3 regions of the Exiguobacterium sp. s128 genome follow, and region 3 is predicted to be linked to each of the others. Evidence: predicted binding sites of a transcription regulator. Region 3 holds the regulator's gene; each other region holds the start of a gene.

Region 1 (10,270 bases), on a different contig from region 3:
AAAAAAATTGGTATGTGACAGCCAAACGTTTACTCAAACACTTACGGCATTACATCGGTCGAAAAAACGGGACACGTGTCGCCTTTGAGGAATTCTTTTTTTTACTCTCCTCTGCAGCTGGAGAAGAACCCCTCTTTTTGAGTAACGATCCGTTTCGACTGATTAAAGTCACGCAAGTTGAATTGTTCGAAGAGCTTGTCGGTTATTATAAGCTCGAAGCACCCGATCAGACGTGGATGCAACGCGCCATCTATACGGCCGTCAAGGTGCCGATCGATGTCGATACAGAACGGAGCGACCTGTTCCTCGCTGTCCTCACACACTGTACGAATAACTCGGAACGCGAATCCTATGTCGCGTTATTGAATAACCACGCTAAAAAATTACAGATGAAAGTCCGTGTGGATGCTGACATGTTATTGCTGTATCAAGAAATCCGCTTCGCCGAACTGCACGCCTTGATTGCTCTACGTGAACTCGAACGGGCCGAGGCCATGTTATTCACAGAATACATTCCTTACTTTTCGCATCGGTCGACGCCATTTCGTTATTATCTCGACCTGCTTGAACAAGCTGGATTAGAGGAAGAACATGAACGAATCGAGCGCGTCGGTCGAAGAAAACACATTCATTTTTGATGAAACATCAACTACAAAGACGCAGGACTCTGCATATCGTAGAGAGGCCTGCGTCTTTTTCTCACATTAGTCTGTTGCGTTGACAATTCCTAATCCAACCGTCGCAAGTAATGCGATACAGGCAAACAAAAAAGCCATGTCATTAGGTGAATCAAAACCGTCATACGTTGGTTCCTTTTGATCGGTGATGATTTCATCCATCGTCCCGTAACTTCCGTACGTAGTCGATTCTCGGACACTCGTTTCATTTTTTTCGATTTCCTGCGCTTGTATCGGAATCGCTAACATGATCCAAAAGAAGCCTAATGCAATCAATGTTTTTTTCATCTCTTCACCACCTAAATATTTACCTTAAATTTCAAATTAAAACCATTTAACACTTATTTATTTGTATACTATAGGTACTGGCTTTCATTTTCTTTGAAAGGGCGTCTAGGATATGAATATTCTGTCTTACCGACAATTGTCTCATCAGCAGCGTCGTTTAGTGCATCGGTTGCTCCAAAACAATCGTTTTTTCCCCTTATCGTTGTCCTGTCAACCAACCGAACATCACCAATGGACCGTTTGGAAAGAGGATCAGGTCTCAGCTACACTTGGTTTCCATGTCCTCGAACACTCGATCCAGATCTTGAATGCGGCTTATACCGATTTACACGCATTTCGCTATCTCGCACGACACGTACACTCCGAAGCGATTTTTCTCTCCCCTAAACACATCGATGTACAAATCATACCTCCACATGACTTCGGATTCGTCTCCACCTGGACATCGTTAGGTTACCAGTTATCCAGTGAACAGTTTCGTTTAATCGGTCTCACCCATAATCGGGTTCCTTCCGTCCAGTTCAAACCACTCACACTACGTAATCGTCAGTTATACTTGACCATCCGGAACGATGCGACTTGTGACTCCGAGTTCCTATTTCCTTATGATACTCTACATCTCGACTACTTAGTCGATCAAGGTGCTTTACCCTATCTCGTTTATGATGATAAAACCATCGTCGGAACGATTCTCATTGAAAAACATAAACAAACCGTCCGACTTTTGGAAATCACCTGTCTACCTCAACTCAAACACCAAGGGTATGGGCGGCGTATCTTAGACACGTTTCAGACGAAACTCCACAAAAAGAATATCTTTTCTTTTGAAGTGTATTGCTTTTCGACTCATCAAGATGCTCTCCGCCTTTATCAGCCTGATGCTTTTTGCGATATTCAAGTCTTTTCCAATTGGCATCGTTATTCGTGCGAAGGTGCCCTCTTAACCACGTAATCGTTGCACGATATCGAAATACTCCGCTAACACATATTGATCGTCTACTGCATTAAAATCAACATGACCACGTGACTTCAATTGATTCCCGATTTCAAATAAGCTCTCATAATAGGTCTTCCCTAAACTCGCCGCAAGACCTGGTTGATAATTATGAAAGGCAAGTAAGGCATCCTTGATGATGTCTGGCTGATTTGGATCCTTCAATGCGTCTTCCAACATTTTGGGGAACTGATCCGTCTGGCGACCAACGATGGCATAAAACAACGGGAAATGTTTGGCATAGCGGAAAGAGACCACGTAATTGGTGTCCTCAATAATCGGTTGCAAATTTTTAGACTTTGAACGGTGTAATCGTTCGACCAAGCCTACTGTCGTCGAGTGCCGGAACATCTGGAGGCTCTTTTCGTCCAGTTCCTCTTCATGTGTCAGTAACAACACGATGTCGAGCGTATTGATTTCATCGGTCTCGAGAAAACGATCGCTCCGCTGTAATGTCGTCGTATACGTAAGATCTAGTCCGGCCTGAAGAGCTATCGTAAATAACTCATGATTGTAGACTGTATATAAGCCTACCGGGAAAGAGAGCGGCTGTCTGACAAGCGAACGATGTCCGTCAATCGTCACCAATTGGTTAAGATCTAAGCCATTCGCAAGTAACTGTCGAAATAGAGAAGTCCTTTGATCCGTCTGGATTAAATCGACCAGAAGACGGTCTACGTCCATCATCGGCTGCTTTGTTTCAAGTGCCAAAGCGAGGTGTTCACTCGATTGTAGAGAGATTGCTCGCCCGATAAAATTCAGTGCGCGGCGTTCTTCTGGTGTTAATTGCTGATTGTATGTATGAAAGTCCGTTCGCTCGAGCGTCCGAAAGGCGTGGATCGCAGGGGCGATTGCTTCGTTTTTTATAAATCTTCTCATAATAAGTTTCCTCCTGAATGATGTCTCTCTTCGTAGTGTACGCAATATCGATTCTTCTTGAAAGACTCAAAAAAAATCTTGGTGTTTCTCTGCTTCGAGAATAGCACCAAGATTTTTTATTTTTCACTCACTTTCAAGTGCGAATTTCGAAAAGCTTCATCCTGCTTTCCGACTTTTTCGACACTTGTCCCAACCGAACCGACATACTCAAGTTGTCGTTCAGGTTGAATGAATTCATAGGTGACGGCGGGTTCACCACGTAAGCGGACCTGAATCACTTGCCGATGTCGAAATGAAAACGAGGCCTTCACTTCTAACAATGATGTCTGATCGATGCCATGCCGGGTTTGTAACATCTTAGCCAATTGTTCTTCCGAACTACGTTGGCTAATTTGAAGTTCAGCATAGGAGATACCGACAGCAAACGATAACACCCCGATCAGACTTAACGCGAGAATGACCAGTACTTTTTTCAATGACTGACTCACCTCCAGATAGAGTTCTTCCTGCTATCATCATCGGTTCGTCCACCCTATTCCTGAAGTCTTTTTGGAACTTCACTTAACTGCATCTGCATATCCAGATGCGGGATGCCGTCTTCTAGATAAATCTCTGATTTCTCTTCAAATCCAAATGAACCATAAAACTCTTTCAGGTGCGCCTGCGCTTGAAGGTCAATCAAAACCTCGCCTTGCTCTTGAAGATACGCGATCGCTTCGTTTAACAGTCTTCTTGCTATTCCATGCGATCGGTAATCGACTTGCACGGCAACACGTCCGATCGCAACTGCTCCGGACGACTTTCTCGGTAAAATCCGTAAGCAACCAATTAATTTCTCTCCCTCATAAGCAAGACCATGTAACGCGTCTTGATCACGATTGTCGAGCTCGGGATACGGGCAGTCTTGTTCAACGACGAAAATATCGGTTCGTAACTTCAGTAACTGATATAAGCTTGAGACAGTTAACTCATTAAATGTGATCAACGTGGTCTGGTACATGAATGACTTCGCTCCTCTATCATTTCATAGGTCATCCTCTAAACAGCCGAGATAAGCGACAGGAATAGATGACGACTGGAATTCCATTGAAAACTGTGTCCTTTTCCCATTGTAACCCATTCGCCCGCGCGACATTTTGGGAAGATTTATTTTCTGGATGAATAATCGAAATCAAACGATCGTGTCCTCTTTCAAACGCTTCGCGCATCAACCGATTTGCTGCTTCTCGACCATATCCGACCTTCCAATGAATCGGTGTCAACCAATATCCGACTTCTAATTCTTCGACACCGTCCACTTCTTGAAGAATGAGTCCGGCAAATCCGACCGGTTCGCGTGTTTCTTTTTTTTCCAACAATAGAAAACCGGTTTGGCGGTCGTCTTCATATCGTCCGAATTGTCGTTCGAACCAACTTCGTGCTTCCGCCTCTTCTAGTGCCGTCCCGCCATTGATATACCGCATGACGCGTTCATTTTGGACAAGTGTTTTATAAAAGGAAAAATCTGCTTCTGAAAATGGTCGCATCTCTAACCGTTCACTTTCCATCTGAAATCCCCCTTTTTAAATACCAGGCCTTCATTTTATTTTTCCCCTTTTTTCTTTTATTCATTCCTGATCCTATTATTTTTATTTTTAAAGAAAATCATCATATATTGATGAAAATTCACTCCTATTTCTGAAGTACAGCTTGCTTTTTATCTGTCAAGTCTGTATTTTGGGGACAGTATGCTAAACATCAATCATAGAATTAGTGTAAAATATATTTTGAGCGTTTTTAGCTGAATGGAATTTATGAAAAAGGACTGAGACATGATGACTGAGCAATTATTAGAGCAATTATTAGCTGGATTATATGAAGGTATCGCAAAAGAAGCCGTTTTGATTAATGAACCCTTAAAAAACCATACGTACACTAAAATGGGTGGGCTGGCGGATTTGTTCCTCATTCCGTCGACATATGAAGAAACAGCATTTGCTGTTCGTTATGCCTATGAACACGAACTCCCTCTGACGATGCTCGGAAACGGTTCGAATCTTGTCGTTCGTGACGGTGGTATTCGTGGAATCGTCTTATCTTTCGAAAAACTAACCGATATTTCTGTTGAAGGACATGAACTCGTTGCCCAAAGCGGCGCTGCGATCATCCAAGCATCACGTGTTGCGTATGACCATGCTTTGAGTGGACTTGAGTTCGCCTGTGGTATTCCCGGTACGATTGGCGGAGCTTTAATCATGAATGCCGGAGCCTACGGTGGCGAAGTAAAAGACTGCCTCCACAGCGCGACGGTCTTGACGCGTAAAGGCGAACTGTTGAACATCTCACACGAGGAACTTGAGCTTGGGTATCGATCAAGCTGTTTTTCGAAAAAAGAGTACATCATTTTAGAAGGACGCTTTTTACTCACAGAAGGTGATCCTGCCTTGATCAAAGAAATGATGGATGACTTGACGCATAAACGTGAGACGAAACAACCACTTGAGTATCCATCTTGTGGAAGTGTCTTCAAACGCCCGGAAGGTTATTTTGCCGGTAAATTGATTCAAGACAGCGGTTTACAAGGCGCACGGATCGGTGGTGCTGAAGTTTCTCAAAAACATGCCGGATTCATCGTCAACATTAAAGATGCGACAGCAACAGACTACATTTCGCTCATCCAACACGTGCAGGAAACCGTTCAAGAAAAATTCGGAATCTTACTGGAACCGGAAGTAAAAATCATTGGCGAAGAATTACACAGTTGAATCAAAAAAAGGGAGTAGGCCAACACAATTAACGTGTCCGCCTACTCCCTTTTTTGGAATGGATTAAATTGCCCAGTTTCCGTCGCGCATCAATGGTTCACGGGTTCCATCCACTAGTTCTCCATCGATCGACATCTGACCTGAACCAATCATGAAGTCGACGTGTGTCATCGAGTCGTTGGCACCTTGATCAGCCAATTCCTCATTCGATAAGCTTGGTCCGTTTTCAAGGCAGGTCGAATAGGCACGGCCGATCGCCAAGTGACACGATGCATTTTCGTCAAACAACGTGTTATAGAATAAAATCCCGGAGTCTGAAATCGGTGAATGATGTGGAACGAGGGCTACTTCGCCCAGGTAACGTGCACCTTCGTCCAGTGAAATCAATTCGTCCAGTGCTGCCTGTCCTTGTTTTGCCTCGGCTTTAACGATTTTTCCGTCTTCGAACCATAATGTGAACCCATCAATCAGATTCCCGCTGTAGCTGAGCGGTTTCGTACTCGAAACATGACCGTTCACACCTGTCTTTTTCGGTAATGTGAAGACTTCTTCCGTCGGCAGGTTCGCGATGAAATCAACTCCATCGGCATTTGGTCCACCACCGCCAAGCCAGACGTGACGCTCTGGTAATTCAATCGTCAATTCTGTACCCGGTGCTGAATAATGTAATTTTTTATATTTTTTTTCAGTTAGGAACGTCGCCTTTGTCCGCAAGTTCGTGTCATGTTGCTCCCACGCTGCGACTGGATCGGCTTGATCAACGCGTGTCGCCTTCAGGATAGCATCCCACAGGTCTTCCACAGCGTGTTCAGAGTCCGGGAATACCTTAGCCGCCCAAGCATCCGAAGGCGCTGCGATGACACACCAGCTTACGTTATCGCTCATGACGAATTTACGCCAGTTAGCTAATGCAACACCTGCTGCTTTGTTGGCACGGGCAATCCGGCTCGATTCGACTCCGTTCAATAAATCCGGATCTTCACTGACGACGGATAGAAACGCTGTTTTCTCCTCTGCCAACTGATCGAATCGTGCTGTTAACCAATCCGGGAAGGCGTCAAACGAATCTTCCGGTGCGTCGAAGTAACGGATTTTCGTCATTTCGTCATCAGACCACTGCACATATACGTTAGAAGCTCCCACTTCATACGCAACACGCGTGATTTCACGGACGAGCGGTGCATTTTCGATTCCGGCACGAACTTCCAATTGTTGACCTGCTTGTAGGTTAATTCCTGTTCGTACGGCAAGTGCGGCATACTTTTTTAACTGTTCTTGAGTCGGCATTATGTAATCCCCTTTCAACTATTACTCTTATTTTCACGAAATAGTTGCAATTTTGCAAGAAATAAGGTGAAACTAGAGATACAGAAGGAGTGTTGATGATGGAATTTACACCAGGCGATTTTAAATCTGCTTACACCTATTTTCACCGACAAGCATTAACAGCTGTCGGAAATACGAAAGCACAGGAAGACTTATTGATTCAAGGCGAACTCGGATTGGCGCGACTCACAACGGATATCGCGTCAGAAGATGGTTCGGATATCGAACGTGAAGCGGAACTTGTCCTTTATTTCCAACTCAAACAATTACTTGAAATGTTACGGGCGCTATATACGAAACGTTTTGAGATGCAACCTGAGCAAGAACAATTGTTATTGACAGCCGTTCTATATTTCACGTCTCCGGTTGATGCCTTACCAGATGAAAACATCTTAGGATTATTCGACGATGCACAAATCGTCGAAGCCATCTACGAAGAACTGGCGGCAGATGTCGATCGTTTTCAGCATCTGGAGTAACCGAATCAGATCATGTCCTACACCCATTCATAACAAAGAAGGATCCGATTTTTTCATCGGATCCTTCTTTGTGTATGGTCAAGCCCATCGAACCCGGGCCATTTTTTAAGCTTTTTGTTTTGAAGCGATATTGATCGTTGCTGCTTCTTGATCCGATTGATCGACTTCTAATTTTGATTTATTGAGCCATGTGTAGATCATTCCCATGAAAAGTGCTCCGCCGATGATGTTTCCAAACAAGGCAGGAATCAGATTGTGGATTGCTCCAGCAAACGAAATCGCTTCTGGGTGCGGTACGACTAAAGCAAGTGAGAACAATGCCATGTTAGCAATGACATGATCAAATCCAGAGGCAAAGAAAACAGCCACGAGGATCATCATCATCATGATTTGTGCTAACTCATTTTTCATGTTTTTTGGAATGAAAATCGCTAGACAGACCATCCAGTTGCAAAAAATCGCTCGGGTAAAGATTTCCCATGTCGTATGGTGAATCTTCGTCTCCGATACGGCAAACAACCAGTTGTCCATCCCGAGTTCCTGAATGATTCCCGTTTGTGAAAACAGTAAAGCAAATGCCAATCCGCCGAGTCCGTTTCCGATAAAACAAAGCGTCCATACTTTAAACGTATCCATTTTCGATGTATAACCACGCATCGTCGATGTCGTAAAGTACATCGTGTTTCCGGTGAACAATTCTGCTCCGCCATAAACAATCAAGACGAGCGCAACACCAAACGTCAATCCACCGACAAGTGTCGTGACAGGTGATTCATTTAAATAAAAACCGTTGATTGATTTAAGTGTAAATATGATTGCAAAACCAATGAAAACGCCAGCCAGCATCGCTCGAACCAAATATTCTAGTGGACGCAACTGTAACATTTGCGTCGATTTGACGGCTTTTTTTCTTAATCCTTCTAATGCTTCTACCTCGTTCATCGTAGAAACCTCGCTTTCTTTTGTTCAAAACTTCACAATGTCTGTTCACTTATTATCATACTTCCATCTTATAAGATGTTCAAGTGATGAATAGACCTTATTTAGCGTTTTGTCAAAAGAACAAGGTGAAAACGATATCATTGTGTCAAGTTTGTGAAAAATGCCTTTTCATTGTTAGATACAACTAGTTTTCAGGTGTGATGCGGAGCGCATCGACAAACTTTTCGAAAAATGCGGCCCGCCTTGAATCAACAAGAATATAGTCTTCCACGACGACACGATTAAACCGATCTGCGGAAGAACTGGCTCGGTCGATATCTTTCGGCGTATACTCTTCAAACTTCGAACGGTCCACGTCAAATACCACTTCAGTGAACGGATCATTGTACTCGATCCGGAGTTCGGAGAGATCCGATACACTCAAAAAAAGACCTAACGTATGGTGCATGATGAGCTTTGGCAAACGACTTTCTAAAAAGAATGGGCTTCCACGTTTAATATCCTCCGTATCGCTCCCTGTCCACGCTACTCGTTCTTTCCCCGTCACGCGATACGTCATCCGTACGGTTGTCCCTGTAATTGAAACGTCGTCTAAGGACTCGGAGAACGGAAACTGTTTGACCAATTCTTCGATGGCTGCCGTATTTGAAATGGACGTGCCGACATGACGGGTAATCACATGACCGTCTTTCCAACTTTCTTCTTCCGGTTGTTTTTGCTGCTGTAAGACCACCCATGAACCGGTCGATAACCCGATTCCGACACAGAAAATGATCAGTATGATTTTTTTCAAAAAAATGGTCCCCTTTCTCAAAAAACTCGTCGTTTTGTTAACCTTTTTCAAATCAGGGGTTGAATTATTCCTGATATCAGCGTACTCTTGCAGGCAGATACTTTTACAGAGGAGGAGCATGAGATTTCTCATCATTCACCATGAAAATTAAACGACCTACAAAGAAAAAACGAACAGAAAAAATTGGTTTCCTTTTGGTTGGAACATTGTTGTACTCGTTGTATATCAGCCTTCTCTTATCACCTAACGATATCGGATCCGGTGGTATCATGGGGATTACGCTCATTGCCCAAGAATTGTTTCATACACCCATCGGCTTGACACAACTTGTCTTAAACATCCCACTTTTTTTACTCGGCTTTCGTTTTTTACCCAAACGATTTATGTTTTTATCGGGTATCATCGTCCTGGTCTCTTCTTTTTTGATTGACTGGATTCCAACACAAATCGTACCTGAGTCTTTAAATGATCCTCTCGTCGCTTCTATTTTTGCCGGTCTTGTTTCTGGTTTAGCGATGGCCTTGATTTTCTTTGGCGGTGCCTCAACAGGCGGACTCGATATTCTCGGGAAATTTTTCTATGCACGTTTTCATAATTGGCCGCTCCCACGTATTTTTTTAATGCAGGACTTAGTGATTTATGTACTCGTCTGGTTTGTATTTGATTTGAAGCACGTCATGTATGCACTGATCATGAGTTTTGTTCGTGCAAAAGCACTTCAAACCGTCTATAGTTTTTATTCTGCTTCTAAGCAATGTATCATCATTTGTGAAAAAGCAGATGAAATCAATGAGGTCATCACAAAAGAACTTGGACGTGGTGTGACGATTCTTGATGCGCGTGGTGGGTATTCGAACCGAACGAAAAAGATGGTGTATGTCGTTGTCCAAAACAATGAAATCCTTAAACTACAAGAAATCGTTTCCTCTGTCGAATCCAATGCCTTTGTCACATTTTCCGAGATTCATACGGTTTTCGGAAATTATAAAGAACACTCGTATTCTTTTTAATCTTCGTGAAGTACCTTCACCGCTACATAAATTTTATGTAGCGGTTTTTTGTGTGACGAATTGTAATATTAAGTGCAACACCTGACGGAAAACACAAAAAGCCCATAACGGCCTCGTGTAGAATGGAGTTACCACACC
Region 2 (10,270 bases), on a different contig from region 3:
ACATTCCCGTCTGACATTTATGCGCTTCAAAGTCAGCTGCGGTTGCGCGGACTCGATCCGGCAGAACATCTCGTCCAAGTCGAGAGTCGTGACGGACGGTTTCTCGATGAAGCGGATATCATTGCCGCGATGACGGAGGAGATCGCGTTGATTGTCTTACCGACCGTCCTGTACCGGAGTGGTCAGATTTTAGATATGGAACGTCTGACACGGGAAGCCCATGCCCGCGGTATCTTGATCGGCTTTGACGGCTGTCATTCCGTCGGTGCGATTCCGCATGCCTTTCATGACTGGGGCGTCGACTTTGCCTACTGGTGCAACTACAAACATTTAAATGGCGGTCCGGGAACGGTCGGCGGACTGTTTGTCCACGAACGGCATTTCGGCACGTTGCCGGGTCTGACCGGCTGGTTCGGCTCCCGTAAAGATAAACAGTTTGATATGGATCATACGATGACTCCTGCCGAAAACGCCGGTGCCTTCCAGATCGGAACGCCGCACGTCTTGAGCCTCGCCCCGCAAATCGGTGCACTCGAGCTGTTTGCAGAAGTCGGGATCGACGCAGTCCGGACAAAGTCATTGGCACTGACGGACTACATGATGACGCTCGTCGATCAGGAATTGACGCCGTACGGCTTTGTAATCGGGAACCCGCGTGACGACAAACGACGTGGTGCTCACTTGAGTCTCGAACATCCGGAAGCGGCACGGATCTGTAAAGCATTGAAGGCGCATCACGTCATTCCTGATTTCCGGGCACCGAATATTGTCCGGCTGGCCCCTGTTGCCTTGTATAATAGCTTTGAAGATGTCTATGAGGTCGTCTCGATTTTGAAAACGATCATGGACGAAAAACAATATGAACAGTTTAAGAACGAACGCGAAGTCGTCGCGTAAGGAGGAATTATGAAAGAACACCCTACTGAACTACGGCGTGACTTAAAAACACGCCAATTAACAATGATTGCGATGGGTTGCGCGATCGGAACGGGACTTTTTCTCGGGAGCGGTCTCGCCATCAGTCTCGCCGGACCAAGTGTCCTCGTCAGTTACGCGATCGGTGCCTTCATCGTCCTGCTCTTGATGGGTTGCCTCGCGGAAATGACCGTCGCCCACCCGACGTCCGGCTCATTCGGAACGATTGCCGAACAATACATCAGTCCATACGCTGGATTTCTTGTCCGCTATTCTTACTGGGTCGCGAACGTTCTTGCAATCGGTGTCGAAGTCAGCGCCATCGCCATCTACATGAAATACTGGTTTCCGGACGTTCCCGGTTACATCTGGATTTTTGTCTTTGCGATTGCCTTGATTTATATCAACGCAACGACCGTCAATACGTTTGCGACATTTGAATACTGGTTCTCCGTCATTAAAATCAGTGCGATTTTAATGTTCATGATTCTCGGCGCATACCTGGTCTTCGGGAGTAACTCTCCGGACATCGGTACGCAAAACTTTACGAATGACGGTGGCTTCCTGCCGTTTGGTTTTTCCGGTCTCTGGATTGCCGTCTTCATCTCGTTATTTAGTTTTCTCGGGACGGAACTGATTGCCGTCACGGCCGGTGAAGCGAAAGATCCGGATGTCGCGGTGCCAAAAGCACTGAAGGCCACCGTCTTCCGCTTATCGACATTTTATGTCATCACGATTGCCTTGATGTTGATGATCGTGCCGTGGCAACAGGCGGGCGGTGTCGATCAAAGCCCGTTCGTCAAAGTGATGGAGATGTTATCGATTCCCGGTGCTGCCGGCATCATGAACTTCATCATCCTGACGGCTGCCTTATCCGCGATGAACAGTCAGTTGTATGCGTCGACGCGTATGATGTACTCGTTGTCGAAAGCAACGTACGCACCGCGGATTTTCAGCCGATTGAATACGAAAGGTGTTCCCTTGTTTGCACTTGCCGTCTCGACGCTCGGGATTTTCCTTGCCGCTGTCATCAGCAGCCAGTCGAGTGTCTCTTATCCGTTCATGATGGGGATTTCGATGTTCGGGGCAATCTTCACCTGGTTCATGATTTTCATCTCCCACCTCTATTTCCGGAAAGCCTGGGAACGGGACGGTGGACGGAAACTGCCGGTCCGCATGATGGGCTATCCGTACTTGACGGCACTCGGGGCCATCCTGCTGTTTGCCCTCGTCATCACGACCTGGTTCACGGATTTCCAAATCGTCTTGAAATTCGGAGTTCCATGGTTACTGTTCTTGACGATTGCCTATGTGTTTTGGAAACGCAACAATCCGCCGCAAGCGGATCAAACAAACCGTTCACAATCACTTTGACGTAAAGGGGATCGATTGGAATGAAACAGACGGATGCGACGCAAATCGAAGAAACGATTCAAACCGACTTCAAAAAAGATATGTCTTACGGGGATTATTTACAGCTCGACTCGCTTTTGACGAGCCAGCAACGCTTATCGGACCATCATGATGAGATGCTGTTCATCGTCATCCATCAGACAAGTGAGCTTTGGATGAAGTTGATTTTGCATGAGATGTCGGCCGCCACTAAAGCGATTGCCGACGATCAGCTTGAGCGGTCGTTTAAGATGCTCGCCCGGATCTCGAAAATTCAACAACAATTGATTCAATCGTGGAGTGTCCTCTCGACGCTGACACCGGCTGAGTATCTGGAGTTCCGTGATTCGCTGGGACATTCATCCGGATTCCAGTCTTACCAAAACCGGCAAATCGAGTTTGCCCTCGGGTTTAAGAATGCGCAGATGCTGCGGGTCTATGAGCACGAAACGGCGCTGTTCACTCAATTAACGGCAGACTTGAAGACACCGAGCATCTATGACGAAACCGTCCGGGCGATGCACCGGCGCGGCTTACCGATTGACGAGACGATCCTCAACCGGGATGTCACGCAAGACTGGGAAGCTGACGCGAGTGTCGAAGCCGCCTGGGCCATCGTCTATCAGGACGTCGAACAGTACTGGGATTTATATGAACTCGGTGAAAAGTTGCTCGACATCGGCAGCCAGCAACAGATGTGGCGCTTTAATCATATGAGCACCGTCGAACGGATCATCGGTCAAAAACCGGGAACGGGTGGTTCGTCCGGCGTCAGTTATCTGCGCCGTGTGCTCGACCACCGCTTTTTCCCGGAACTCTGGTCGGTCCGGACAAAACTTTGAGGGGGAATCTTCTATGAACCGTTGGATCGATGTCTCACAACCATTAACCTCGTCCGTTACGACATGGCCGGGCGATACGAAGTTCAACTACACGATTAATTGGAGTAAAGCCGACACCGGTTCCGTCAACGTCGGTCAAGTCACGATGAGTCTGCACACCGGCACCCACATCGATGCACCGTTTCACTTTGACGATGCCGGTCAAAAAGTGATTGATCTTGATCCGGACCTCTACATCGGTCATGCCCGTGTCATTTATCTGCCCGGTCGGACCGAACTTGTCGCAAGTGATCTCGAGGCATTTGATTTAACCGATGTCCGCCGGTTGATCATCAAAACGGACGGCTGGGTCGATAAATCCGTGTTCCCGGAGACGATTCCGGTCCTGACACCGAGTCTTGCCGAACGTCTCGGAGCACTGGGTATCGAATTGATTGGTCTTGATTTACCGTCTGTTGACGCAATCGACAGTAAAGAGATGAGTGCCCACCATGCCCTCGCAGCACACGGTGTCCACATCTTGGAAGGGCTCGTACTCGATGCGATCACACCAGGTGACTATCACTTAAACGCCGTTCCGCTTCCGCTCGTCGACGGTGACGGCAGTCCCGTCCGTGCGTTGATGCGACCGTATTAAAATCAATAGATTTGACTTACACGAGAAATAAGACTCGATTTCCTGTCTAAAGACAGAAAATCGGGTCTTGTTTGTTCCTGACAGCGCAGCTGAATTGTACTTTTTACTTTCAGAATCGTGAAACAAGGCGGCTTTTTGATAGCCTCAAAAGGGATGGTTTCAAAAGCAATCACTCTTTTCTCACGCGCTTTCCTCAGGCGAGACACAAGCCAGCTGTCCTGCCTTATTGAATTCTCTTCATAGTAAACAGCCCCCTCCAACGCTTTGGTAGCGACGGAGGGGGCTGTTGGTTTAACGGACCAGTTGATCCGGTGTAAAGACTGATTGTTCGACTTGTTTTAAGGCATAAAAAGCACCTTGTCGTGCCATCAAATCAGCATACGTGCCAACTTCGACGACTTGACCTTGCTCCATGACAACGATTTGGTCCATCTTCTCGAGTCCTGCGAGACGGTGACTGACCAGCAACAGCGTTGCATCCGTTGCACGTGCGAATAAGTGCTGCAAGATCGTCTGTTCCGTCAAGGCATCGACTGATGAGGTCGGTTCGTCGAGCAGGTAGAGCGGAGCTTGCCGTAAGAAAATCCGGGCAATCGCCAGCCGTTGTTTTTCACCGCCGGACAGGTTTTCCCCTTTTTCGAGCACCCGGTCGTCAAGAGCGAGCAACGAAAGGCCCACTTGATTCAGTGCTTCGATCATCTGATCATCCGTTGCCTCGCTACTAGCAAGCTGCAGATTGTCGCGGATCGTTCCGTAAAAGAAATGGTTTTGTTGCAAGACGACATTCGACTGTCGCCATACCGCTTCCGGATCGATCTCTTGACCGGGGGTTCCCTCAATCCGGATCCCGTCTGCCGGATACATCCGCAACAACAGTTGCAGTAAGGTCGATTTCCCGGAGCCGCTCGCTCCGACAATTGCTGTTTTGCTGCCGGCAGGAAACGTCACGCTGACGTCTCGTAAGACCGGACGTTCCTGATCGGGAAACGCAAACGTGACCTGTTCGGCCCGGAGTTCCGGTGCCCGCGTCAGCTCAAACGAACGATATTCCGGTTCCGCTGTCGCTTCGACCACATCATCGAGCCGTCGCGCCGCATGGCGGCTGTCTTCAAAGAAGCCCGGCAAAATCGCCATTGGGGCTGCATTTTCAAACACCGTCAACGAGGTCATGACGAGTAAGGCCAGGAAAACACCGTCGAGCTGACCGTCGGCGACCAGATAAGCACCGAGACCCAACACAATCCAGGAAATGATCAAGGTGGCGAGTGTATTCCATGCAAGATTCGAGACGGCGTGCAGCCCGTTGCGTTTTTCTTCCGCCACGTACCGCGCTGCGACAGCATTCAGTTCTGCTTCCTTGTTTCCGAGTTGTTGATAAATCTTTAAATCCCGGTAGCCCTGGAACAATTCCGTCACTTCCGTCGACAGTTCCCCCCGCCGTGCCCGAACGGACCGGGCAAAGCGTTGTTCCCGGTAGGCAAACCAGCCGGGAATGACGAATCCCGTCAACAGAAGACCAATCACGAGGACAAGCGCAACACTGAGTGAAAAGAAGCTGACGAAAAAGATCGTACAAAGAAAAACGAGCACTAAGATGATCGGTGGATAGACGACCCGTAAAAACGTATTTTGGAGACTTTCGACGTCACCGACAATTCGTGCGAGCAGGTCACCACTCCGGTACTTCGCAAAGATCCCCGGTGCAAGCGGCTCGAGTCGTTTATAAAACGTCGTCCGTAAGTCACTGAGAATCGTAAACGTCGCCCGGTGTGAATAATAGCGTTCGGCGTAACGACTCGCCGCCCGCGTCAAGCTCGACAGTTTCTGTAAGGCAATCAAGACAGCCAGTGTCTGGATCGGTGGCAATAAAGCGGCTTTTGAAATCAGAAAGCCGCTTGCCGCAAATAAACCGACCGCTGTGACTCCAGCCAGAACACCGAAGACAATCGAGAAGACGATGTCTCGTTTTTGGTGCAACATCAAGCGAAAAATTCCCATCAACTCTTTCATCGTGTCTCCTCCCCTCGTTGAACGGCACGCATCATCGCATACTCCGATTCACGTTCGAGTAATTCTTCATGTGTTCCCCGGTCGACAATCCGTCCTGCTTCCAGAATGACGATTTGATCCGATTGTTCAATCGTATGCAATCGGTGGGCGACCGTGATGACCGTTGCTTCACGTCCTAAAACAGTGATTGCTTCTTGCAGCAACCGTTCCGTCTTGACGTCAAGACCGGTCGTCGGTTCATCAAACAAGATGATGTTCGGTCGTTTTAAGAACGCACGCGCCAAGGCAACGCGCTGTTTTTCTCCGCCGGATAATCCGCGTCCGCCTTCCCCGATCACCGTATCGAGTCCGTTCGGCAACTGCTGAATCAGTTCTGTCAGACCGGCGTCAGATGCGGCCTGTTCAATCGCTGAACGTGATGCCTCGCGTAATTCACCAATTGCAATATTCTCCGCAAGTGTCCCGGCATACAAATACGGATGCTGGGAGATATAGCTCAGTTGGCGGAACCAGCTTGCTTCGGTGATCATCTGACGGGGTTGAGCGTCAAGTAACAGTTGTCCGTCCTGCGGATCGGCGAGACCCGCCAATAACTGAAGGACCGTTGATTTGCCGGCTCCGCTGCGACCGATCAACGCGACCTTCTGATACGGTTCGATCGCAAGATTCAGTTCGGTCATCGCAAACCGGGCATCGCGGTATGAAAAAGCGACGTCCTTTAATTCGATCCGTGGTGGACGGGCTGCCGGTAGTTCCGTCTGTCCGAAGACGACGCTCCGGTCATCTTCCGTCAGTTCCGCTGCAATCTGTTTCGCGGCCGCGACACTGCCCCGTCCCGTATGGAAGGCTGCGCCCATTTCCTTTAACGCCAGATAGTATTCCGGCGCCAATACCAACATCAAAAAGGCCGGGACAAAGGTGATACTTTGGAACAGAATCAAACGTAAGCTGACTTCAAGCGCAATCATTCCCATACTGAGCATCGAGATGAATTCGAGCATCAGTGATGACAAGAAGGCAAGTTTCAACACCGTCAATGTCGCATCCCGAAAGTCGAGGCTGCTCCGTTCGATGACGTCCTGTTGGGCCTTCGCCCGACCAAATAATTTCAACGTCGTCAGTCCCTGTAACGTATCCAGAAATGTTCCGGAGAAGGCATTCATCTTCTCCAGTTGCGTATCGGCCCGATTTTGGGTCATGATCCCGATGACGATGTAAAACAACGGAATGAACGGGGCTGTAATCATCATGACGAGTCCCGTGACCCAGTCATAGCTGAAGGCTGCAATCAGCACCATCAGCGGGACGATCGACGTCTGGATGACTTTCGGCATGTACTGACTGTAATAACTGTCCATCTCATCGACGGAATCCAGTAGGACACTGACCTTTTTTCCGGATTGTCCTTCGAGCATCGATTCAACGGAGTTTTTCGTATATTTCGCGACAAGTGCCTGGCGTAAGTCTTGTTTGACCCGTGCCGCAAGATTCGTCCCGAGACGTCCGTTCCAATACGTGACGCCGACGCGCAGGACAAGCATCAACAATAGGACACCAAGCAACGGAATGACTGCCGCGAACGGATCCCCTTGCAGGAAAATCCGATCGACGATGATGACGATTAAATAGGATTGACCGATGACGGCAACACCCATTAAGACGGCCGCCAGCATCAGTTGTATTAAAATTGAACGCGGAATCGTGATGATTCCTTTAAGTGGATTCATAATCAAACGCCCTTTCACAAAGTGTGAACGACTTTTAGTGAATATTTTCACATATCGTACATTTAGTATACCGAATCCATTCTGTTGATGCCACGGGTATGCTGCCGAAAAGGTGTGACGGTTTTGTGAGAGACATTTTACTGGACAATTCATTGATCCGGTTGTATCGTGGACAATAGTTATCCACGTTATACAAAAAGGAGAATGTTTTATGCAAATGAAAACCGGTGTTGAGCAATCCATCTATGCCATGCTGTTATTGACGTTTTTACCGGATAAAGGGGTCCTGCCGGGCGAATTCATCAGCCAACAACTCGGCGCTTCCCCGACCTATTTTCAAAAACTGCTCCGGAAGCTCGTTCATGCGGATCTGTTGATATCCGTTCCCGGAGCCAAAGGCGGATTCCGTCTGAAAGCTTCCCCTGAACAAATTCGTGTTTTTGATGTCTATGAAGCGATTGAAGGGAAACAATCGTTGTATGCGTCAAGCGGAGTCTTTGAAGATTTGATGGGCATCCAAAACCAAAACATCTGCTTATTGTCCGACTTGATGACAGAAGCCGAACAGTCGTGGCAATCGACGCTCAAACGCGAAACGATTGATTCGATCCGCCGCGAAATTTATTTGAATTGTCCGCCTGACCATCTGACAAAACTGCAAAGCTTAATCGAAGAAAAAATGATTCGCAACTAAAAGGAGATTATTATGATGAACACTACTACACTTGACCGTTATTTTGATTTATTTGACGCTTCCCGGACCGACGAGCAAGCCTTTACGGATTTGATTGCACTATTTTCGGATGACATCACATTCGTCCTCAACGGACAGGGACAACACGGAATCGAAGCGTGGAAACAGTTCGTCCGGATGGTTTTTACGGCCAATCAAGACATCAAGCACATGTACGCCGGCTGGGTTCCTTCAGAAACAGGGGATACGATGGAAACACGCTGGGCCGTTTGCGGTAAGCGGGCGGACGGATCGGTCTTCACGCAAGACGGAACGGATATCGCCCGACTGGATGCAGACGGAAAAATCGTCTACCTTGCCAATGTCCCGGACGATACAGCGATGTTCAACCAATACAACGATTAATCTAAAACAGGCATCACTTCGTTATGAAGTGGTGCCTGTTGCTCATGCTTATAAGTTCTTCGCCTTGAAGGTGTCGCCGCCTTCAATCGTTCCGTTGTCGAATCCTTTTTGGAACCAACGTTCCCGCTGTGCGGAAGTACCGTGGGTAAAGCTTTCCGGCACGACATAACCTTGTCCTTTTTCTTGTAACGTATCGTCCCCAACTGCATTCGCAGCACCAAGCGCCTCTTCCAGATCCCCTTCTTCAAGCAAGTTTTGTCCTTGCGCATGGTGCGCCCAAACGCCGGCATAATAATCCGCCTGCAACTCAAAACGAACGAGGTATTTGTTAAACTTCTCTTCACTCATCTTTTGACGGAGCGGCATGATTTCGTCCGACGTACCGAGCAGTGTCTGGACATGGTGTCCGACTTCATGGGCGATGACATACGCCATCGCAAAATCGCCGGGTGCGCCGTACTTCGTTTGTAACTCATCATAAAAACTAAGATCGATGTATAATTTCTGATCACCTGGACAATAAAAAGGCCCGACAGACTTCCCGGCTTGTCCACACGCTGAACTGACCTGATCCTTATAGAGGACGAGCGTCGGTTCTTTATAGGTCATCCCGTCTTGTTTAAATTCCTTTGTCCAGACTTCTTCCGTGTCGGCTAAGACAACAGAGACAAAATCAGCCGCTTCTTTTTCTTTCGCCGTTTCTTGGTACTCTGTCTGGCTGCCGTTATCCGATTCTGTTAGTCCCCCTAACAGATCAGCCGGATTGCCTCCCATCAAAGTAACAACGATTAGAATAATGATTCCAAGGCCACCACCAATCCCAGCGACTCCTTTTCCACCCATCCCCCGTCGATCTTCGACGTTTGAACTTCTTTCTCTACCCTTCCATTTCATACGCGTTCCTCCTACAAGTCTCAATGCATTTCTATACCCCACATCGTGTTTGTTTATCCTTGATTTCCTATTTTAAGATTTAATTTTATTTTAAACATCTTGAAGCTAAACAATCTGAAATGGCCAACCGATAGTGAGATACATTCAGCGTGTGCATTCGTGCTTTATTTCAGCTGCAACTAAAAATTGGAGGAATTTTATTTTATGAAACGCCGGAATCAGCTTATGCTTGGGATTAGTTCATTTGTTGTCATCTTGTCACTCATCGTTCATGTTTTACACCGATTCACCACTTTTGCTGACGGCTATCAAATCATTCGTGGAAACGTCAGTGCCGCCTCACCAATCGCTCTGACTTGGATTGCTTTGTTACCGGTCATTTGTTTGCTTGCTGCTACAGTCTTGTACCGAATGCGCCCGCGCAGTAAAAACGTACCGCTTTTGTTGACGGTGACGTTAACTTTCTCCAGTATGTCGATTGTCGCCGGCGGAAACGGACTCGTCGAATACCATTTCTCAATTTTTATGGTGTTGGCCTTGATTGCCTACTTCCGTCGGATTGATTTGATTCTTGTCAGTACCGTTCTGTTCGCCGTTCAACATTTTGCCGGATTCTTTTTTGTACCGGCGTTGATTTGCGGTACAGCCGGTTATCCGTTCAGTATCCTGATGATTCATGCTGTCTTCCTGATTTTGACGAGTGCTGCGCTCATCATTCAAATCGCTGTTCAGAATAAGGAACGTCAGGCGGCAT
Region 3 (10,270 bases):
CCAGACATCTGTCCGATCAAATCGTTTCGTCAGGTAACGATATTTCAAGACACGAACGATCCATTGATAAGCAAGCACCGGAATCAATAAAAAATAATGAAATGAAGACTCACTGAGATGCCAATCGTCGGCTAGTAAAAGAAACAGTACCAAGACGGCTGCAAACAAACCCGTTTGCACATAACGAGCGCGTTTCGTAAATCGGATATAATCGATTTTTCGTTGCCGCTCAATCTTTTCCATACTTATCCCTCCCTTTTCTGCAAGAGTCACCAGTTACTTTTTCCGGTACTGTTCAATCTCCCGCATCGTCACAAAAGCGGGATCCAGTTGTTTCGCCGTCGTATTTAGTTTGGAAACAAATAGCGTAATCACCAGCACCCAGATCAGAAGCATCGCAAACGTGACACCATAATATTGCGGGAAGACGTTTCCCGCATAAATTAAAATCACTGGTACGAGATAACCGATGATGGAAGCACGGCTGACTTTCAAAACCGTCTGTTGATACAGTTCGGCCGGTAAGCGTTTTTTTAGAATCCGCAAACGCATGATTTCACGGACGACCCCTGCGAGACAAAGTGCAGTTAACGCAAATAAGGTGAATAAACCCGTTTCCCAAAAGCTCGGGATGAACCACCCGATGACTGCCAGCACTAATACGGGAATCAGCATTAGATACTGGACTTTTTTGATAGGCGGTCCGAGCAAGTTTAACCGTGCATTTTTTTCAAGCAATGTATTCATTTAATTTTCTCTCCTACTTTTTTATACATTTTTATAGACTTCCTGGTCACTGACAAAATCCGGATCATCACTCAGTTGCAGTTTCTTGAACAACCCATATAGCGGAATCAGAATGAGCATCAGGCTCAGCCACATCTGCCAAAACGGACGATCCATCGTCGCTACCATCAGGACAACGAAGATCGCATACAGGATGACTTGATAGATGATCCAAAAACGCCACTGTTTGGTTGCCAATTCTTCTCCGATATATGATTCAAGAATCCTACGTTTTTGACTTGATAACGAAGATTGGATCCAAGGAAAGCAGCCGGAAACAACAGCGTCAATAGAACCGAATCAAACAGTGTCATTAAAATTCCGATACCCATCAAAAGTAGAGCTGTCCATAACCACTTCGTTCCTAAAAGGTCTTTCTCCATGTAAGCAAGCGTCAACTCATGTAACCGTTCGTCCCGTGCCGTGCGCATGATGTTCTCTCCTTTAACTTAACCCTGTCATTCTTCCAGATACTTGACGTGCTTGTGCACTTCCTGATCACTGACGAAGTCGGGATCGCCTGACCGCGCCATCGTCTTAAATAACCAGTCGGTTGCGAAGTAGAGTGGCACCAGAACCAGAACCATCCAAAAGGTCATCTTCCACCAAGACAGTTTTTTTGTTTCGAGCACTACGATGAACAGCGACGAATATAACACAAACTGAATTCCAAGCCACAGCATCCACTGTGTCATCACTTGATCTTTTGAGAGATACCGTTCTAAAATTTTGCGTTTTTCCCATTGGAACGGGAAATCAAAAATCAGATAGACGAGCGGCAACAGACCGAAGTAAAGTGCTGAATCCATCGTTTCCGAAAAGATTCCAAGCATCGCAGCCACTGCCGCCATCACCCAGCCCTTTTTTTGAAATTGACTTTTGTCGATATAGGCAAGCGTCAGTTCATGTAGTCGTTCGTCCTTTGCCGTTTGCATCCGGCTATCCCCCTTTATCCTTGCTGGATGTCTGTTTCACTGATATAAGTCGGATCAATCTGTTTTGAACGATAGATCAAAAAGCGTCGACAGAGCCAGTAAAACGGGATGACGCCAAGACACAGTCCGAGCAAAAAGACCGTGCTCGAACGATTGGCCGTGAGAACAATCAAAACAGCCAACGCTCCATATTGAAACAGGCCGACTCCGACATGCAGACGGAACAGACGACTTGCCGATTTTTCCGTCGTATAACGGGCAACCACTTGAAAACGCCGGTGTTGCACCGTGGCATCATAGACGAAGTACAAAATTGGAATGATCAAGGCCAGCAACGGTTGCTCAATCATGCTGCTGACGAATAAAAAGAGTGCCAGGACACCCCATACTTTAGCAGTCGTTCGTTGATGCATCTCTTGATAAAGCGCTTTTAATTCGGTTTGTTGAACTGTTCCAATTTCCATCCGGGCACGTTCCTTTCGTTTGCTCTTTACTGTCATATACTTACAGTTTACCAGTTACGTTTCAAAAAAAAAGAAACTTCTACAAAAGAAGTTTCTACGACGAGACTTGAATGATTAAATAAATGACGCTATAGGCAACGATTGCTAACGGAATCATTGCGACACCGATCAACCAGCCGTTCTTATCACGTATTCCGAGATACAGAACAAGACAGCCGACGATGAAGGCGATCAACGTTGTGAATGGATTCATACTAATTCCCCCTCAAAAATAACCTATTAAGAAATTTCCCATTCCCGGAACTTGATAAACACCTAAAGCGTTGTCTCAGCCGTTCAGACGGAAACGTTTTGTGTCCGACCACAAAAAAAAGTGCCGGACAGGACGGAATTCCACCCTGCCAAGCACTTTTCATAAAAGAATTACTTCTTCGTAATGACAACTTTTTTCTCGACGACATGGCCGCCTAAGTCAGTCAGTTTCAGGTTGTAGACGTTTTGACCTTTTTTCAAGGTAACGGTTTTGTTGATTGTCTTCTTGAATGCACGCATCTCGTATGGTTCTTTGAACGAACGGCGGTACTCGGCATTGCCGTTCAGATCAAAGCGTAACTCATCGTAGTTGTCGCGCAGGACGATCGTCATCTTCGCTGTTTTGGTTTTGCTTGAAACCGTTGTTGGTGCCGTCACACGGATCGTCGGACGTTCCGAATCGATGATGACTTGACGGCTGAAGGCGACACGGTTGCCTTTTCCATCGTACGCTTCGACTTTAAACGATTTCACGCCGTCTGTCGTATACGTGATGTTCTGGCTGAACGCATAGTGTTGTTGCGCGGCATCCCAGCGTAATTTCACGGATTTGCCGTTGATTTTAAATGACTTCACGCCTGACTCGTCGGCAACGTTACCTGTTACGGTCACTTGTTGCGACGTCGTTAAGGCAAGTGCTTCCGGTGTGTCGATTTGGACACTCGGCACCGCTTTGTCGACGCCTGTCGTGTTGACGTTTTTCTTGACGATGTTGCCCGCGTAATCAGAGACGACGAACGTGACTTTCGCGCGGCTCGGAAGATCCGTCAGCGTGTAATTTTTAGCAGACGGAGCAAGCGGTTGTTTCAAGACACTTTTGCCGTCAACGAGAAGATCAAATGAAGCGATACCTGTTCCTTGATCACCGGCTGTCCATGAGACGGCCTTCTTGTCAGCATCCCATTTGACGGTCGCAGCCGGTACTTTCGTATCGACATAGATCGGGAATGTCGCGGTCTGCCATTTCGCATTCGGGTAATCGACGACTGATTTCACTTGGTAGTAGTACAGACCGTCTTTGACTTTTGAACCGTTGATCGTTCCATCCCACGCGGCGTTCGTCACCGGCGTAAAGCCTGGTTCCGCTCCACCATCGTAGTAGTTCTTGACGACATCCGACTGGGTTTCGAGTTTACGGAGTGGTGACTGGTTGCGGTCGAGAATCGAATACTCGACTTTCTTCGCATTCCGTAAGAACGAGAGAACCGGGAATGCCTCATCCGCACTGCCGTCGCCGTTCGGAGAGAACGAAACTTTTTCTTTGACGACTTTACCGAGCGCATTCGTACCGAGGAAGTTAAAGTCATCCTTCACTTCTGTCGCAAGACCCGTGATGCCGTAGAATGTGTTGCCGTCATAGAGTGGCGCATCCACGATCGGTGCTTTGTCCCATGCCCCTTTAAAGCCGACATACGGAACCGTCAACTCCGGGTTTTTGCTGTTTGCATCGACGAGACGGACGAATCCTTCGACGAAGTAGCCGTTTTCGAAGATCGTGTCGAGTGGTGCACCGTTCGCCCAATCAACCGTGTCTTTTAAGTCGACCGTGACGTTAACTTTCGTCGTACTCTTCGCATTGATCGCGACCGAGCTTGCTTTCTTCGAGCCGACCGTGAAGGAAATCGGGAACGTGCCTTTGTTGGCATCGACCGCATCCACTGTTCCTTTTTTGAAGATACCATTCGCCTCGAGCAGGTTCTGACCTTCAACTGCGAGATCCGATTGAACGGTACCGGCCAGTTTGTACGTTAACTTCTCATTGCTGTAGTTCTTCAAGTCTAACGTGAAGGTGAACTTGTCACCGACTTGTTTTAAGGCTGCTTTTCCTTCGCCCGACTTCGTTTCCGTCACGACGACCGGTGTTTTCATCGCCGCACGCAAGTCCATCAGACCCGCTCCTTCACGACGCGGCGAGTAATAATTGCCGGTTTTCGCTTCCGCATTGTACTTCCCTTTATCGAGTTGCGGACGTGATGTGTTCATCAAGATCGTCTTCGCGAGTTTGACACGTGTCGCACCGCTGACCTTAAAGTCCTTGTCGATCCGTTGCATGACAAGCGCCGTTCCACCGGCGACGTGTGGTGCCGCCATCGATGTCCCGCTCATGACGCCGTATTCGTTATCGTTGAGCGTCGAATAAATTTTTCCGCCTGGTGCCGTGATTTCCGGCTTGAAGTCAAGGTTCGGTGTGACACCCCATGACGTGAAGTCAGACATTTCGCCGGCAACCGGATTCGGACTGGAGACCGCTTTTCCGTCGAACGTCACCGTCAATGCTTTGCCGTCTTTTGCTTTCGCTTCGAGTTCGTTTCCGTCGGCAATGCTTAACGAGACGAGCGGAATCGTTGGTTTATTGAGCGCCATGCTGACGTAATCCCCGTGATCGACCCGACCGCGGACGATGACACCGGCTGCGCCTTGTTTCTCGGCTTCCGCCTGAATCATCCCGTAGTTGAAGCTGCCGTTCCGGACAACGAAGACGACTTTATCTTTGACGTCTTTATCCGCATAATTCGTTTCACTGCCATCACCGACATAGACGACATCCATCTTCTCTTTATCGAAGACCGCAATCGGATTCGGTGAATCTTGTTTTTGATAGGCGAGGTAACCGGCGTCCTGCCCGTCGACCGTCAACGCCATTCCTTCGAGTGTCAGCTGTGTGTTCTCGACCGATGCGACTTGTAGTGACTCACTGATCAAGCCCGGTGAACCGACGACACCGACGTCCGGATTCGACGCGTAGGGGTTTCCGGCGCCACTTCCGGCAAATGCCGAGTTTCCGGCTGAAATCGCACATAAAATGCCGTTGTTCATCGCATTAACGATTGCTTTTTGTTCCGGATCATCTTTTTGGACGAATGATGCCGTTGAACCGAGACTCATGTTGATGACGTCTGCTCCAAGCGCAATCGCATCATCAATCGCTTTGATGTAGATGTCACTGAATGTCGACGGCATCCCCGGGTCGTTTCCGAATACTTTCATCGCAAGAAGTTGTGTCTCAGGTGCAACCCCTTTGATGCCACCGTTCGCTTCATCGCCATTGGCACCCACTGTACCGGCAACGTGCATCCCGTGCATCGAAGCGCCCGGCCCGAGATCACGGATTTCGCTGTCGTGATCCGCATAGTTATAGCCATACGGTACTTTTTCCGTGAAGTAGTTTCCTTTTAGGCCTTTTGACGATTTAAAGCCTTCGACTTTTGATGATGTCAAATCGACTTTTGTCTCCGGACTGAGGACCATGTCCTTGTGCGTCGGATCGATTCCCGTATCGATGACGGCGACGATCGTCCCTTCCCCTTTATACCCGTAGTCCTGCCACGTCTGCTTCGCATTGACCATGTCTTTGCTATGTAACATGTTTGGCGTCGCGCCCTTTTCGACTTCCGGACGCGCATATTCGTGTGCGATATGTACATTTTTGATGCCGCTTAATTTCTTCAGTTCCTTGATTTCACCATATTTGACTTCCCCGCTGAACCCGTTCAAGACGGTCGTGAAGCTTTCCTTATAGGCAACCGCGATGTCTTTTTGAGCAATCGCTGCTTTGACTTCCTTCTGTTTGTTGACGATTTGATTCTTGAGAATGATTTTTTCCGTATTGCTTAACGCGCTGTAGCGTTTATTCTGGGCTTGTGCGTGCTCGATTGCTGCTTTTTGATCGAGTTCGACGACGATCCGGACTTTTTCATTTTGGCTGTATGACTTTTCCTGACCCGTTTTCTTGAGTGAGAGCGCTTGTGGTTTTTGTACATCCACTTTTTGTGATGACACATGTCCCTCAGCATGAACTAGGCTGGAAGATGTCATGAGGGCTGCTGCCACCAGTGCAATCTTCTTCTTCATTCTTTTTTCCCCTTTTCCGAAAGATGTAATGTGACCGAAAATCATTCCAAACTAAAATTCTGTATTTTCAGTTTAATTAATTTTCTCTTAATATACAATTTAAATTTGGTGCTTTTTAAAAGTATTTGTTTGTTTATGTCACCTGAAAATCAAATAACTCCTATATTTACCTTTTTTCATAAAAGGAATCATGATAAGGAAACACAAAAAAACCCTTGGTTTCCCAAGGGTTTGATCGATAAAACGGAATGGAGACTATCGGGCTCGAACCGACGACCTTTTGGCTGCCAGCCAAACGCTCTCCCAGCTGAGCTAAGCCCCCGTGTGTTTCTATTAAGAGTATAACCAGTCCTGTACATTTTTTCAATATAAAATTAGACCGCTTACAAAAAAACTCTCCTTGTCGCCTGGACAAAGAGAGTTTCACTACTTATTTATTTAAGTCACGCATCAAATCCGCCTGTCGCTCCAGTTCTGCCTGTTGCTCCAAGATCAGGACTTTTTTATACGTCCGCGCTGAAATCAGGATGCTGATTTCATATAAGACGAACAACGGGACAGAGATCATTAAATGCGAGGTGACGTCCGGTGGTGAAATCAACGCCGCGACGACAAATAATGCAAAGTAGGCATACTTCCGATTCTTCCGCATGAAGAACGGTGTCACCAGTCCGAGACGTGTCAAAAACATCGTCACGACGGGGAGTTGAAACAAGACACCAAACGGAATCGTCAATCGAATCAGGAAACTGAAATAGTTCTCGACGCCGATGACTTGTTCGATGCCAAGCTCTTGTCCGAGCTCCGTCGATACTTCAAGTAAAAACGGTAACAGCCAAAAGTAAGAAAACGAGATGCCGGCTAAAAATAAGAAGAACGTTACCGGAATATAGGTCAACGTCGCTTTTTGTTCTTGGTCATGCAAGCCGGGACGGATGAATGCCCAAAGCTGATACATCCAAAACGGTGACGCCAAGACGATTGCGATGATGAACGCAAGATTCAGATACAACATCAGTGGATCCGCCACGTTAAAGGCATTCAGCCCGATTCCAAGTTCTTTTAAGTCAGCCTGCAAAAATCGGACAAGCGGACGGACAAGCGGAAAGGCTGCGACGAACATGACCACCACGATGATGAGCGACCAGACGATCCGCTTGCGCAGTTCATCTAAATGCGTCGTCATACTCTGTTCTTGATCGATCGCCATGATTCACTCACTTCTCTTTCGTTTCGTCCTTTTTGTCTTTATCATCGTCCATGATGCCATGTGTTGCGCTCTTGAACTCTTTTAATGTCTGACCGGCGGCGCGGCCGAGCTCCGGTAATTTCTTCGGTCCGAAGATGATCAAGGCGACGACACCGATCAAGGCGATACTCCCTGGTCCCATAAATCCGACTGTTAACGGAATAAGGTTTTCCATTATGATTTCACTCCTTCAGCTGATTGCGAATAATGCTTCATGAAATAAACAAGCGACTGCAACTCGATCGACAAATCGATGTGATGGACCCGAACGTGAGCCGGTACGTTCAACCGGGCCGGTGTAAAGTTCAGAATGCCGGTCACACCATACTCAACTAACTCGTCCGCTACTGACTGCGCGAACTGCGACGGTACCGTCAAGATGGCAACATCAACCTTGTTCGCTTCGATTTGTTCTTTCATATCAGACACGTGATAAATCGGAACGTCTTGTGTCGTCGTTCCGACCTTCTCCTCATCGGCGTCAAACGCGATGACGATACGAGTACTATTATTCTTTAAAAAGTTATAATTTGCAAACGCTGTTCCGAGATGTCCGACCCCAACGAGGGCGACATTCGTGACTTCGTCTTGGTTTAATGTTTTTCGGAAAAATGTCAGTAAATGTTGGACATTGTAACCGTATCCTTTTTTCCCTAACGCCCCAAAGTAGGAAAAGTCACGACGGATCGTCGCCGAGTCGACTTTGACTGCTTCACTGAGCTCTGCTGACGAGACGCGCAGCTTGCCGGAGTTATAAAGACTCTGGATAAAACGATAATATAACGGCAGCCGTTTTGCCGTTGCTTGTGGTATTTTTGTGTCTGGCCCATTCATACTGCAGTTCCCCCTTCGGCCACGTTCTGACGTGGCACCCAAATCAATGCAAAGAATTCTACTCTTCTTGATTGTAAACCACTTCACATAGAGTAACAAATATTATATTCGGCAGGATTTTTCGTGATAGACTAAAGGGTGGAAGGATGGATGGATATGATTCTCTTACAAGTAAACCAACTCTCAAAATCATTCGGCGTGGAGCCGATTTTAGAAAATATTAAACTCGAAGTACAGGAACGGGACCGGATTGCACTCGTCGGTCGAAATGGTGCCGGAAAATCGACACTTTTAAAAATCATCGCCGGAGAACTGTCACATGATTCCGGGGAAATCATGAAGAGTAAGGAAGTCCGGATCGGTTACCTCGCTCAGGACAGTGGACTCGAATCCAACGAATCGATCTGGAACGAGATGCTGACCGTCTTCGAACACCTTCAGGATCAAGAACGTGCATTACGCCGGATGGAAATCGAGATGGGGATGGAGCACATATTAAATGATCCCGTCGCCTATGACCGTCTGCTCAAGACGTACGATCAAGCACAACATGACTTCTCGGAAGCCGGCGGCTATCAGTTCGAAGCCAACATCCGCTCCGTCTTACACGGGATGCGCTTTTATCCGGACGATTATTCCCGCCGGATTCAGACGCTTTCCGGTGGACAGCGGACCCGGCTCGCTTTGGCGAAGATGTTGCTGCAGGCACCGGAACTGTTGATTCTTGATGAGCCCACGAATCACCTCGACATCGATACACTGTCTTGGCTCGAAAGTTACTTATCCGGTTACCGTGGCGCTGTCTTGATCGTGTCCCATGACCGGTACTTCCTCGACCAAGTCGTCAACGTCGTCTATGAGTTGTCACGTAACGTGTCCCGGAAGTTTACCGGCAACTATACAAAATATCTCGAGCAAAAAGCAGCCTTGTACGAACAGGAAATGAAGCAGTTCGAACAGCAACAAGAAGAACTTGCGAAGATGCAAGACTTCATCCAACGTAACATCGCCCGGGCGACGACGACGAAACGGGCGCAAAGTGTCCGCAAACGTCTCGAAAAAGTCGACCGGATCGACCGACCGGATGGTGATGAACGCAGTACCGTCCTGTCATTCCCGATTGAAAAACAAAGCGGCAACGACGTCCTGCAAGTCAATCAACTCGCCGTCGGCTACGAAGAAGCCGTCTCGAAAAATATCACCTTCCGTCTCCAACGTGCAGAGTCTCTGGCACTCGTCGGTCCAAACGGAATCGGCAAGTCGACGTTACTGAAAGTCCTTGTCGGTCGTCTGAAACCGCTGTTCGGTGACTATCGTTTCGGCACCGGCGTTTCAATCGGCTACTACGATCAGGAGCAGGCGGAACTGAACGACCGCAACCGGGTCATCGATGAGATTTGGAACGAGTGGCCGTTGATGCGCGAGCAGGAAGTCCGGTCCGTGCTTGGTCAATTCTTGTTCAGCGGAGACGATGTCTTTAAGCTCGTCCATGAATTGTCCGGTGGTGAACGGGGACGACTCGCCCTTGCGAAGCTGAAATTACGCAAAACGAATCTGTTAGTTCTGGACGAGCCGACGAACCACTTGGATCTCGATTCGAAGATGGTCCTTGAAAATGCGCTCGTCGATTATGAAGGAACCTTACTGTTTGTCTCCCACGACCGTTACTTCATCGACCGTGTCGCGACACGCGTCATCGAGATGAGTGTTGACGGGGTGACTGATTATCTCGGCGATTACTCGTACTATACGGAGAAAAAAGCCGAGAAGGAAGAAATTGCCCGGCTCGAAGCAGAAGAAGCAAAAGCGATCAAGGTCGCTTCGACGAAGACGATTGA

Evidence for each region. Region 3 encodes Rex, which represses fermentation and respiration genes when NADH is low (regulators of the CRP and FNR family bind a similar motif). Its sites were predicted from a motif close to TTGTGAAATATTTCACAA; they were not measured.
Region 1: KNQ13_RS07300 (formate/nitrite transporter family protein) is a predicted target of Rex. The motif match lies at 8,350-8,367, and genes of this name have one in related genera.
Region 2: cydD (thiol reductant ABC exporter subunit CydD) is a predicted target of Rex. The motif match lies at 7,559-7,576, and genes of this name have one in related genera.

The regions. Positions count from the first base shown of each region.
Region 1 covers NZ_JACSMT010000014.1:6-10,275, reverse strand. Annotated here, with positions in the region: gene KNQ13_RS07350 (hypothetical protein) at 1-638, shown strand, start outside; gene KNQ13_RS07345 (hypothetical protein) at 705-965, opposite strand; gene KNQ13_RS07340 (GNAT family N-acetyltransferase) at 1,078-1,917, shown strand; gene KNQ13_RS07335 (hypothetical protein) at 1,906-2,838, opposite strand; gene KNQ13_RS07330 (hypothetical protein) at 2,955-3,314, opposite strand; gene KNQ13_RS07325 (GNAT family N-acetyltransferase) at 3,371-3,838, opposite strand; gene KNQ13_RS07320 (GNAT family N-acetyltransferase) at 3,870-4,385, opposite strand; gene murB (UDP-N-acetylmuramate dehydrogenase) at 4,650-5,582, shown strand; gene KNQ13_RS07310 (aminopeptidase) at 5,646-6,869, opposite strand; gene KNQ13_RS07305 (DUF1232 domain-containing protein) at 6,965-7,387, shown strand; gene KNQ13_RS07300 (formate/nitrite transporter family protein) at 7,493-8,329, opposite strand; gene KNQ13_RS07295 (hypothetical protein) at 8,514-9,122, opposite strand; gene KNQ13_RS07290 (YitT family protein) at 9,263-10,132, shown strand.
Region 2 covers NZ_JACSMT010000005.1:65,695-75,964, forward strand. Annotated here, with positions in the region: gene kynU (kynureninase) at 1-897, shown strand, start outside; gene KNQ13_RS03565 (amino acid permease) at 907-2,289, shown strand; gene kynA (tryptophan 2,3-dioxygenase) at 2,310-3,149, shown strand; gene kynB (arylformamidase) at 3,163-3,786, shown strand; gene cydC (thiol reductant ABC exporter subunit CydC) at 4,078-5,796, opposite strand; gene cydD (thiol reductant ABC exporter subunit CydD) at 5,793-7,523, opposite strand; gene KNQ13_RS03590 (RrF2 family transcriptional regulator) at 7,735-8,217, shown strand; gene KNQ13_RS03595 (nuclear transport factor 2 family protein) at 8,233-8,622, shown strand; gene ypfJ (KPN_02809 family neutral zinc metallopeptidase) at 8,671-9,516, opposite strand; gene KNQ13_RS03605 (methyl-accepting chemotaxis protein) at 9,721-10,270, shown strand, end outside.
Region 3 covers NZ_JACSMT010000006.1:53,897-64,166, forward strand. Annotated here, with positions in the region: gene KNQ13_RS04075 (hypothetical protein) at 1-243, opposite strand, end outside; gene KNQ13_RS04080 (hypothetical protein) at 277-747, opposite strand; gene KNQ13_RS15935 (hypothetical protein) at 769-984, opposite strand; gene KNQ13_RS04090 (hypothetical protein) at 1,245-1,721, opposite strand; gene KNQ13_RS04095 (hypothetical protein) at 1,736-2,185, opposite strand; gene KNQ13_RS04100 (hypothetical protein) at 2,280-2,438, opposite strand; gene KNQ13_RS04105 (S8 family serine peptidase) at 2,609-6,349, opposite strand; tRNA gene KNQ13_RS04110 (tRNA-Ala) at 6,599-6,671, opposite strand; gene tatC (twin-arginine translocase subunit TatC) at 6,780-7,559, opposite strand; gene KNQ13_RS04120 (twin-arginine translocase TatA/TatE family subunit) at 7,567-7,773, opposite strand; gene KNQ13_RS04125 (redox-sensing transcriptional repressor Rex) at 7,773-8,432, opposite strand; gene KNQ13_RS04130 (ABC-F family ATP-binding cassette domain-containing protein) at 8,589-10,270, shown strand, end outside.